DNA from 3 places in the Pseudoalteromonas sp. APC 3358 genome. Region 3 is predicted to be linked to each of the others. Evidence: predicted binding sites of a transcription regulator. Region 3 holds the regulator's gene; each other region holds the start of a gene.
What was found. Region 3 encodes LexA, which represses DNA repair genes until DNA is damaged. Its sites were predicted from a motif close to TACTGTATNNNNATACAGTA; they were not measured.
Positions count from the first base shown of each region.

Region 1 (3,288 bases), on a different contig from region 3:
ATGTCTGTAATTCGTAGCTCAGTTTTTCAAATCATTTTTAAATCAATTTTTTTACTATTATTTAACTGTATCGGATTCTTTGCAATATATGCTGGCGCTCTTTTATTCCTTAGCGAGAGTAATACTTCGTTATCGCCAAATGAACAACTTTTGGCGTTAATTCTCGCTTTGGTTACAACATCTATTTTTGCTTGGTGGATGGTACTCAGCTTTCGGCAATACGAAATCAAAATAGACAGTGAAGTAATCCTACTTAAAGGATTATCTGGCTGGAAAAAAATTGACAAAACTTTTCCACTCTCCGATCTTGACGGTGCAGAATTAGGAACGGATTTAGCTCTATTTAAGGGGAAAAAATTGGTGGCGAAGCTTTCAATGGTTTCTATAGCATTTGACAATCATTCGCTAAATAAAAGTATTACAAAAACTTTACCCGCTCCTGAATTGGGTAAATAAATATAACAAGCCAATCCAGCAGCGGCTGATTGAGGCATTATACAACCGAGTGTTATGTACTTATGAAATTTTCATTAGTTGACGGATTTAAGCAAGCTCCTCTGCCCAAGATGAAAGGAGTTTGTATATATTGTGGTAGTCCAACCGTAGCAAAGTGTGGTTCAAAAATTAGATGGCATTGGGCGCACAAGGTAAAATGTAGTTGTGATCCTTGGTGGGATAATGAATCCCAATGGCATCGAGATTGGAAAAATCATTGGGAAGATCGTAATCAAGAAATAGTATACTTTGATAAAAGTGGTGAAAAGCATATTGCAGATGTTGTTAATGAGCAGAATATTGTAATTGAATTTCAAAACTCCCCAATGTCTGAAGCTGAGTTGAAATCAAGAGAGGATTTCTACGGGGATATGATTTGGGTAATTAATGGTCGTAATCTAGCGAAAAACATAAAATTACGTGCGATGCTTCCTGATCCTCTGCATGAATCAATGGAAGATATATCTATTCATTCAAGTAATCATAAAACTCATTTCGTTTATTCTTTTATTTCTGAGTATCGAGGTCCGAATGAGTTAGTAGAAATACATAGCTCAGATAAAATAGATGGAATAATTAAATCCACGCATGTAGGACACTTCCTCTTTGAGTGGAAAAGGCCTAGATATGTTTGGTTTAAAGCAACAAAACCAGTTTATTTGGACTTTGGACAAGGTGTCATCTGGCAATTAATGCGTTTTAACAATTATAGTAGTTTCTGTATTAAGGCATGTATTAAAAATGATTTCTTGGCAAAGTTTAAATGAGTTGCATAACAAGTGATCAATCTTATCAGTGCTAATTCATTACAGGCTATAAATAGAATTATTAGCACTATTTATAGTGCTAAATCTTCCCCAACCTCTGTCTTACACCTCAAAGTTATCAAAGTACTCTTTTTGTAATTCTATAGTGAGTGCTTTAGGGCGAATGCCTTGTACTAGGTTGTATACCTCTTCTTTTGTGTAACCTGTCGAATTTAAAATAAGTGCAGCTACCAACTCTGTGCGGCCAGCGCCGCCTTTGCAATGTATGGCAATGGTTTGTTTGTATTGTATGGCTTGTAATATGTCGCTTTTTACATTTAGTGCTTATCGACTCTACATTATTTATATATGGCAACTATAACCATTACTGATTACAAGTTTAAGATTGAATAATAAGCGCAAATACTAGATACTGTTTTTATATACAGTTATGGCGATATTATGAAAAAAGAATTACCAGCAAAATACTATTTAGCGCATTTTAGAGAGCTTATTGAGTTTGTAACAAGTAAATGTATGCATTTACTTGAGCCTAAACATAGTGAATTTATTAGTAAAATTAACAAGCTAGATGAGCAAAGCCAGTGCATGTTAGCGCGGGTATACTCGCGAAAGCCTTATTTGGTTCAGGCGCAATCGCTCAATTATGAAGAAATAACATCGCCGCATCAGGCTATTTATACGCTTAAAAAAGCCGATATTTTATTTGAGCCAAACGAGCAGCATTATTCGCAGCTTTTAGCGCACTTAACCAAACCTTCTTTGGTTGAGTTGCTAAGTAATTACAGTGAGCAAATAAGCTTTAAAAAGAGCGCAGCTAAAGGCGCGCTGGTGGATATTGCGCGGGAGTTTTTTAAAGACTGCCCACAAGAGCTTGCGCCACTTAATAGCCAGTATGTAATTAACAACCGCAGTGATTACTACGAGTATTTTGAGTTTTTATTTGCAGGTAAACTAAGCCGTGGTGATGTGAATCATCAAAACCGTTTTGTAATGCGAGACTTAGGCTTAACCGCTACGCGCGAAGGGCACAGTGAGAGCTTGTCACGCTTTGAAACACTAGACGAAGCGCAATCAAACTATTTATTAAACCGTTACCGGTTAGCATTTAAAAATATAACAGATGAGAGCGATTACGTTGCTTTAGCGTCGCAGGTTTTAGTGCAAGCTGCACATGGTGCAATAGCCGTTGCATTAAAAAATAAATTATTAGTTAGGCTTTATAGGCAGCTAAAAACAGTTGATAGCGAACTTGCTTTTAGCTTACTTGAAGGGTGCGTGGATGATAGTGAAGCACAAGAAATTCAAATAAGAGAGCAATATAGGCTTGGTAATAAAGAGTGGGTAAAAGCACGATTAGAAGCCATTATCGAAAACCCGCTCACTGATGATTTACTTTATTTTGCTGACGATTTTTTAATGCGTAAGTTTAATAAAAAAACACGTTCTCGTTTAAGTGCAATGCTTGCCGACACCCAATGCGTGCTGGAAATAGATGAACTGTACCGAGGTGAAGTAGAGCAGGGCGTAAACGATTATTATACTCGCCAAGGTATGGCTGTATTTAATACCGAAAACACGCTTTGGCAAAGTTTGTTTGGTTTAGTATTTTGGCATGAGCTATTTGTGGAGTCGCCTTATCCACCATGCAATGAGTTTGATATTTATCCGCAAGTATTAAGACTTGGTAATTTTTATGAAGCGCAGCAAACACAGATAAATGAGCGCTTAGCACAGTGCCAAACGTCGCAAGCATTACTTAATTTAGTATGCAAAAATGCAGCGCAATACTTTGATCAACCTAACGGCTTGTTTAGATGGCGCAGCAATTTATTAGAGCCGTTAGAAGCACTTATTTTAAACAGCCCACTTGAGGCATTAATTACTCATTTAACAGCCATGAGTAAACATTATTTACAGCTAAAAGACGGCTACCCCGACTTAATGGTTATCAATAATGGCCAAGTACATTTTGAAGAAGTAAAAGCACCGGGCGATAAGCTTAGGCGCAACCAATTAACCACTA
Region 1 is NZ_JASDCE010000009.1:95,287-98,574, reverse strand. Features, by position in the region: gene QL995_RS14605 (hypothetical protein) at 1-456, shown strand; gene QL995_RS14600 (competence protein CoiA family protein) at 519-1,262, shown strand; partial or broken gene QL995_RS14595 (protein phosphatase) at 1,365-1,574, opposite strand; gene QL995_RS14590 (exonuclease domain-containing protein) at 1,704-3,288, shown strand, end outside.
Region 1: QL995_RS14590 (exonuclease domain-containing protein) is a predicted target of LexA. The motif match lies at 1,673-1,692, and genes of this name have one in related genera.

Region 2 (3,288 bases), on a different contig from region 3:
AGCATAAGCCGGTACCATTTGTGCAAGCGGTGCAAAAAACATCATTAGTAAAAAGCAAATGCCTACAACTACAGCTGTTAAGCCAGTACGTCCGCCAACAGATACACCAGCAACCGATTCTATATACGATGTAGTCGTAGACGTACCTAGCATCGCACCTGCAATTGTTGCTGAGCTGTCAGCACTTAATGCGCGCCCTAAACGAGGCATGTTACCTTTTTCATCAGCTAAACCTGCTTTTTGAGTTACCGCAACTAATGTACCCGAAGTATCAAAAAGATCGACAAACAAGAAAGCAAAAATAACACTCATCATTGATATATCAAAAGCGGCTGCAAAATCTAGCTGCATAAAAGTAGGCATTATTGATGGTGGCATAGCCATAACACCGTGATATTCAACAAGCCCAAAACTTAGAGCAATGCCAGTCACTAATAAAATACTAATAAGCACGCCACTTTTAAAGTCGCGATATAAAAGCGCTGCAATTACAAAAAAGCTTAATATAGCCAATAACGGACCCGGAGAAGTAATGTCGCCCAACTGTACTAATGTTGCCGGGCTTGAGACAATAATGCCTGCATTTTTAAGGGCAATTAATGCTAAAAAAGCACCTATACCCGTTGCGATTGCTCGCTTGAGCACCAGAGGTATGGCATTAATAATCCACTCTCTGACTTTAAATAAGCTTAAAAACAAAAATATACAACCCGACATAAATACAGCCCCTAACGCGGCTTGCCAGGTATAACCCATTCCTAATACGACACCATACGTAAAAAAGGCATTTAGTCCCATACCAGGCGCTAATGCTAATGGATAATTAGCCCATAAACCCATTATAAAACAGCCTATCGCAGCTGCTATACATGTCGCTACAAATGCAGCCCCTTGATCCATCCCAGCCTCTGCGAGCATAGCCGGGTTTACAAATACAATGTATACCATAGTTATAAAGGTAGTTAGGCCAGCAACGCATTCGCGTTTAACTGTTGAATTATTTTCGCTCAGTTTAAATAAGGCTTCGAACATAATAAACTTGTGATAGTAAAAAGTGGCGAGATTTTAACATAAAAATTATCTTTTACAGGACATTTTACCTTGCTATATACTAAACTGTTAAAGTAGTTAAAATAATAAATGAACCGATATGCTTAAAACAACACCTTGTGAGCAAGACTTAGAGCAACAGCTAGATAATATTTTAGGTTTTGTTACTCAACCCGAAAATACCTCTGTGCCCGTTGATAATAAAAAAGATGAGCAAAGTACGTTAAATAAAGCCCTATATTATTTAAAAAATAATCAAGCTCCATTGGCTGCAAAATGGATGCGACTTGCTGCAATGGCGGGAAACCATAGAGCACAGTTTTATTTAGGTTTATTTTTTGTGAAAGGTGAAGGCGTGCCACAAAGTGTATTTCATGCTGTAGCTTGGTTAAGCTTAGCAAGTAGCCAAGGGTACGCCCCTGCCACTGCAGCGGTTACAGATATACGCAAACATATCGAAACTAAGCGATTTAAAGATGCTCAATGTTATGCGGCAAGTTTGTACGAACAAATTCACCAACTCCAGTTTTCTCATATGATCCCTCGCACGAGTGAAAACACATAAGCTAGCTATGGCAGAAGTACTGTATGCAGTGTTAAAAATACTGTATATGGTTACAAAGATAATCCTATACAGTATAAAACCCCAAAATGAAGACACTGCTCAAAAATTTATTTTTAGAATACCTTCTCAAAAATAATTCCATAACAATCTGATTAATAAAGAATTATAAATTAAAAAAATAAAAACAATGATCAAAAGCTGAATAACTGTACAAATAAATAGCATAAAAGGCTTGCACGAAAGCACTGTATAAACTACTGTATATGAATACTGTATAAAAACCCAGTGAGTGAAATTATGTTACAGCCTATTACCGTAAGAACAGTTAAAAGTTACCAACAAGATGAGCAAAGCGATTGCGTGAATTTGATTCAAATTGAAGATGAAATTTCAGCGACCTTTGAGCTTTTAAAAGTATTACACCAATACAATAGCTCTAATGCATGGACGTTACTAATTGCTCCAGATCACGTACCTAGCAAAGCTTTACTTGACTCATGCTCTATTGATACAAGTAAATTACTTGTTATTAGACAGAAGCACCTAGTAAATTTAGAGTATGTATTAAATTCTGCATTACATAACGGAAACTTTGCAGCGGTAATTACCTGGACCGATATAGTTAATAACCAACTACTTACGAATCTATCGTTCGATTTAAGTAAAACGAATACAAAACTATACTGTTTTACTAAAAAGTCTCAAACAACAGAGATATCACTCGCCCAATAAGCTTGTTAAACTAATGTTTTAGACTTTGTATTATTATTATGACTTCACTCAATACCACATTATGTTTTTGCAGCAGTGGGCACAATTATGCCGATTGCTGCGAGCCGCTTCACTTATCTGTTAAGCAAGCTGACTCTCCTGAACAACTTATGCGCTCACGATTCAGTGCTTATGTTATTAAAAATGCAGAATATATTTATCAAACCTACGCAAAAGAAAAACAAGCTGAAAATCCGGTTAAAGAAATCAATGATTTTGCTAACAGCTGTCGATTTATAAATCTTGATGTAATTGGGTCAAGCCATGATGGCGATACCGGTACTGTAGAATTTAAAGCCCAATATTTTTATCAAAACTTATTTTGTGAGCTTCACGAAAAATCGCAGTTTATTAAAGAAAACACTCAATGGCGTTATTTAGATGGCACTATATATCCTGTTGAAGATATTAAAGTGGGCAGAAATGATGACTGCCCATGTGGTAGCAATAAAAAGTACAAAAAATGTCATAGCGTGTAATAAATAATCTTATTTAATATTTATCACCTACAAGGTGTTTTTAAGTGGCAAAGTGATTTATTAGCTAGCTAAACTTAAAAACACACTTGGTTACGACCTTGCATTTTGGACTCATACATTTTTTCATCTGCGATCTGCAAGGTGTTTTTGTTATTTACATACGGTTTTAGGGTTGCACCGCCAATACTAATAGTCACAAAGTCATATTCTGAATATCTGTGTAATATTCCTAAATCGACCACATTTTGTTTAATTTTATCAGCAACACAAATCGCACCTTCAGTGCTTGTATGCGGTAGAACAACTACAAACTCTTCGCCGCCGTAACGCGCAACAAAATCGGTTGGCCTTTGCAAACTATTAGTAATAGTTTGTGCAACAAGGTTTAAAACCGTATCGCCTTGCACATGACCATAAAGATCG
Region 2 is NZ_JASDCE010000004.1:316,435-319,722, forward strand. Features, by position in the region: gene QL995_RS08675 (NCS2 family permease) at 1-1,032, opposite strand, end outside; gene QL995_RS08680 (SEL1-like repeat protein) at 1,151-1,615, shown strand; gene QL995_RS08685 (SulA-like leucine-rich domain-containing protein) at 1,913-2,347, shown strand; gene QL995_RS08690 (YchJ family protein) at 2,386-2,865, shown strand; gene QL995_RS08695 (diguanylate cyclase) at 2,940-3,288, opposite strand, start outside.
Region 2: QL995_RS08685 (SulA-like leucine-rich domain-containing protein) is a predicted target of LexA. The motif match lies at 1,871-1,890, and genes of this name have one in related genera.

Region 3 (3,288 bases):
TCCAGCTAGCTTTAAACGCTAAAAAATACTTAAAAGCTGCGAAATATCCATATAAAGTGGTTAATAGAGCATAGTTGATTTGGTATAACGGTAAAACTGCGTTAAAGTTTGCAATGAAATTATTAGAGGATAAATACGAAACGATGTCGGAAATTCAATTTTTAAATGTAGATCTTGAGCTTGAATCAAAGCAAGATATTAGTTTGCTAGTGGCAGACTTGAAAAAAGTCGCGACGATTTTACATTATGACAAAGACGAATACCGTCAATTAGCGCGTATTGAAGCAACAGGTGTAGTAAACACGCCTGACAAAGCAATAAACCATATATGTGAGCTTATTGAATCGTGTTCGCGTAACGCGCTAAAGCAATGGTTAAGCTGTTCACGTAGAACGTTTGATATTGGTTTTGAATCAGGCACTTCCCCTAAGTGCTTTAATCAAGCCTTAGATGCAGATACATTACTACGTATATCTGCGATTGGTGCGGGTATGGAAATTACAATTTACCCAATCGAAAAGTAACTACCTTCGCTCTACGACTGCTGCGGTCATTTTTGATACGCAGCACAGCTCATTGCGGCTATTTGTAATTTTTATTTCCCACACTGAACTACGTTTGCCAATATGAAACGCTCTTGCCGTTGCTGTTAAAGTGCCGTTGCGAGATGCTTTTAAATGACTTGCGCTAATTTCCTGCCCCACGCAGTAAAATTTTGTAAAATCGACAACAAAGTTAGCTGCATAGCTGGCAACTGTTTCGGCAAGTACAACGTTAGCACCGCCGTGAACCATTCCCATTGGGTTATGATGCTCAGGAATTGCCGGCATAGTGGCTACTAAGTAATCATCACCAATTTCAGTGACTTCTATTCCCATGGTTTTCATTAATGTTCCTTGGCCATCAATGCCTTGTTCTAACTGCTTGCACAGCTCTAAAGTGATGGGCTGGTACCAAATACTCATAATGACTCCTTTGCTTTTTTAATCATTTATAAACCTAGCTTTAGTTATATCCCTAAAATGTACACAAGTGAAATTACTTTGGCTATTTTAAGGCTTAATTTAAATTTGCGATTTTTATTTAACTGTATATACTCACAGTTAAATGTACTGTATGGAAAACCAGTTGTATGCGACCATTAACGAACCGCCAAGCTCAAATACTCGAACTAATTAAAGTTTTTATTAAAGACACTGGTATGCCTCCTACACGTGCTGAAATAGCGCAAACATTAGGTTTTAAAAGTGCCAATGCTGCTGAAGAACATTTAAAAGCACTTGCTAAAAAAGGCGCAATTAAAATGAAACCAGGTGCAAGCCGTGGTATTCAGTTAATTGAAGAAGAAGAGCCAGAACAATTAGGTTTACCGCTTATAGGGCGTGTTGCTGCTGGTTCACCTATTTTGGCGCAAGAGCACGTTGAAAGTCACTGCAAAATAGATCCATTAATGTTTAAACCGGCTGCAGATTTTTTACTACGCGTTAACGGTATGAGCATGAAAGATATTGGTATTATGGATGGTGATTTACTTGCTGTACATCGTACTCAAACCGCTGAAAACGGGCAAGTTGTTGTTGCCCGCCTAGACGAAGACGTAACTGTAAAACGTCTTGAGAAAGCGGGTCGTAAAGTATTACTTCATGCTGAAAACGACGATTTTGAATCTATTGAAGTAGATCTTGAGAATGAGTCTTTTAATATTGAAGGCTTAGCCGTTGGTGTTATAAGAAACGCTGATTGGATGTGACTTTAAAAATAGCTTTTAAACAAGCAGTTTTATAAATGCGTACTAATTAGTACGCATTTTCTGTTTTAAATTCGCACTAAAAATAGGGCATAAATAGCTCACTGACAATTTAAGCTGTAAACTTTTTTGCACTTATATTTTCCCCCTTCGAATGCGTTAAACCCCTTTGTTTTGCTCATCTTTTGAACTTCCTGTTACCTAGTTGGTTACTGATTTTTTATTAATTACTCAATATCACCTGATTGTTTTTTATACTAAAACTTGCTTGTTGTTCATTTTTTAGCTAATTATTAATGTGCTGAGCTAATAATAACTCACAGCTTTTTAGTTTTGAGAACACACAATATACACAAACACGTTGTTGGCGCAGCAAAACCAATCAATATTAAATGAGATTGACTAAAAAAATAAAAATAACGAATTGGCGTTTAAGCCGTATGCCTCTTCGCTTTGCATTCGCAATAGCATCAAAGGAGCCGTCACATGGGTAAACTGACCTCTACCTTGTGGCTTATATTATGTGTTTTTTCGCACCCAGTTTTGGCTAACAGCCAATACAATATGCGCAAAGGCGTAACCGATATAAGCAATAATGTATATCAGCTGCACATGACCATATTTATAATATGTTGTGTGATTGGGGTGATAGTGTTCGCAATTATGTTTTGGGCACTTATTCATCACCGTAAATCTAAAGGGGCTGTACCTGCCCAATTTCACGAAAGCACTAAAGTAGAAATACTTTGGACTGCAATCCCGTTTGTTATTTTAATTGCTATGGCAGTACCAGCCACTAAAACTCTAATTGCAATGGAAGATGCCAGCAAAGCTGATCTCACTATTAAAATTACAGGCTCGCAATGGAAATGGCATTATGAATATATGGGTGAAGATGTAGAGTTCTACTCTATTTTATCTACCCCGCAAGATGAAATAGCGAATCTTGCAGATAAAAATCCTAACTACTTACTTGAGGTTGATAAACCTCTCGTACTGCCAATAAATCAAAAAGTACGATTTTTAATGACTTCTGACGATGTTATTCACTCTTGGTGGGTACCTGATTTTGCAGTTAAAAAAGATGCGAATCCCGGCTTTATAAACGAAACATGGACGAACATAAACGAAGAAGGTACTTACCGAGGCCAATGTGCTGAGTTGTGTGGTAAAGATCATGGCTTTATGCCCGTTGTGGTGGTCGCTAAATCTGAGGCTGATTTTAAAACGTGGCTTGCAGATGCAAAGCAAGCTAAACAAAAAGCAGCATTAGCAGATGCCGCATTACTTGATAAAACCCTCCCGAAAGAAGAATTAATGACTTTAGGCGAACAAGTATATATGGCCAATTGTGCTGCATGTCATCAGCCTACTGGCATGGGGTTACCGGGTGTATTTCCTGCACTTAAAGGCAGCCCTATAGTACTTGGCGATATAAAAGATCACATTGATGTAGTTATCCATGGGCGACCAGGTACGGCAATGCAAGCATTTGCCAAACAGTTATCTATAAAGCAATTAGCAGCGGTTATTACTTATAA
Region 3 is NZ_JASDCE010000016.1:14,205-17,492, forward strand. Features, by position in the region: gene QL995_RS19085 (hypothetical protein) at 144-524, shown strand; gene QL995_RS19090 (PaaI family thioesterase) at 525-965, opposite strand; gene lexA (transcriptional repressor LexA) at 1,133-1,750, shown strand; gene coxB (cytochrome c oxidase subunit II) at 2,234-3,288, shown strand, end outside.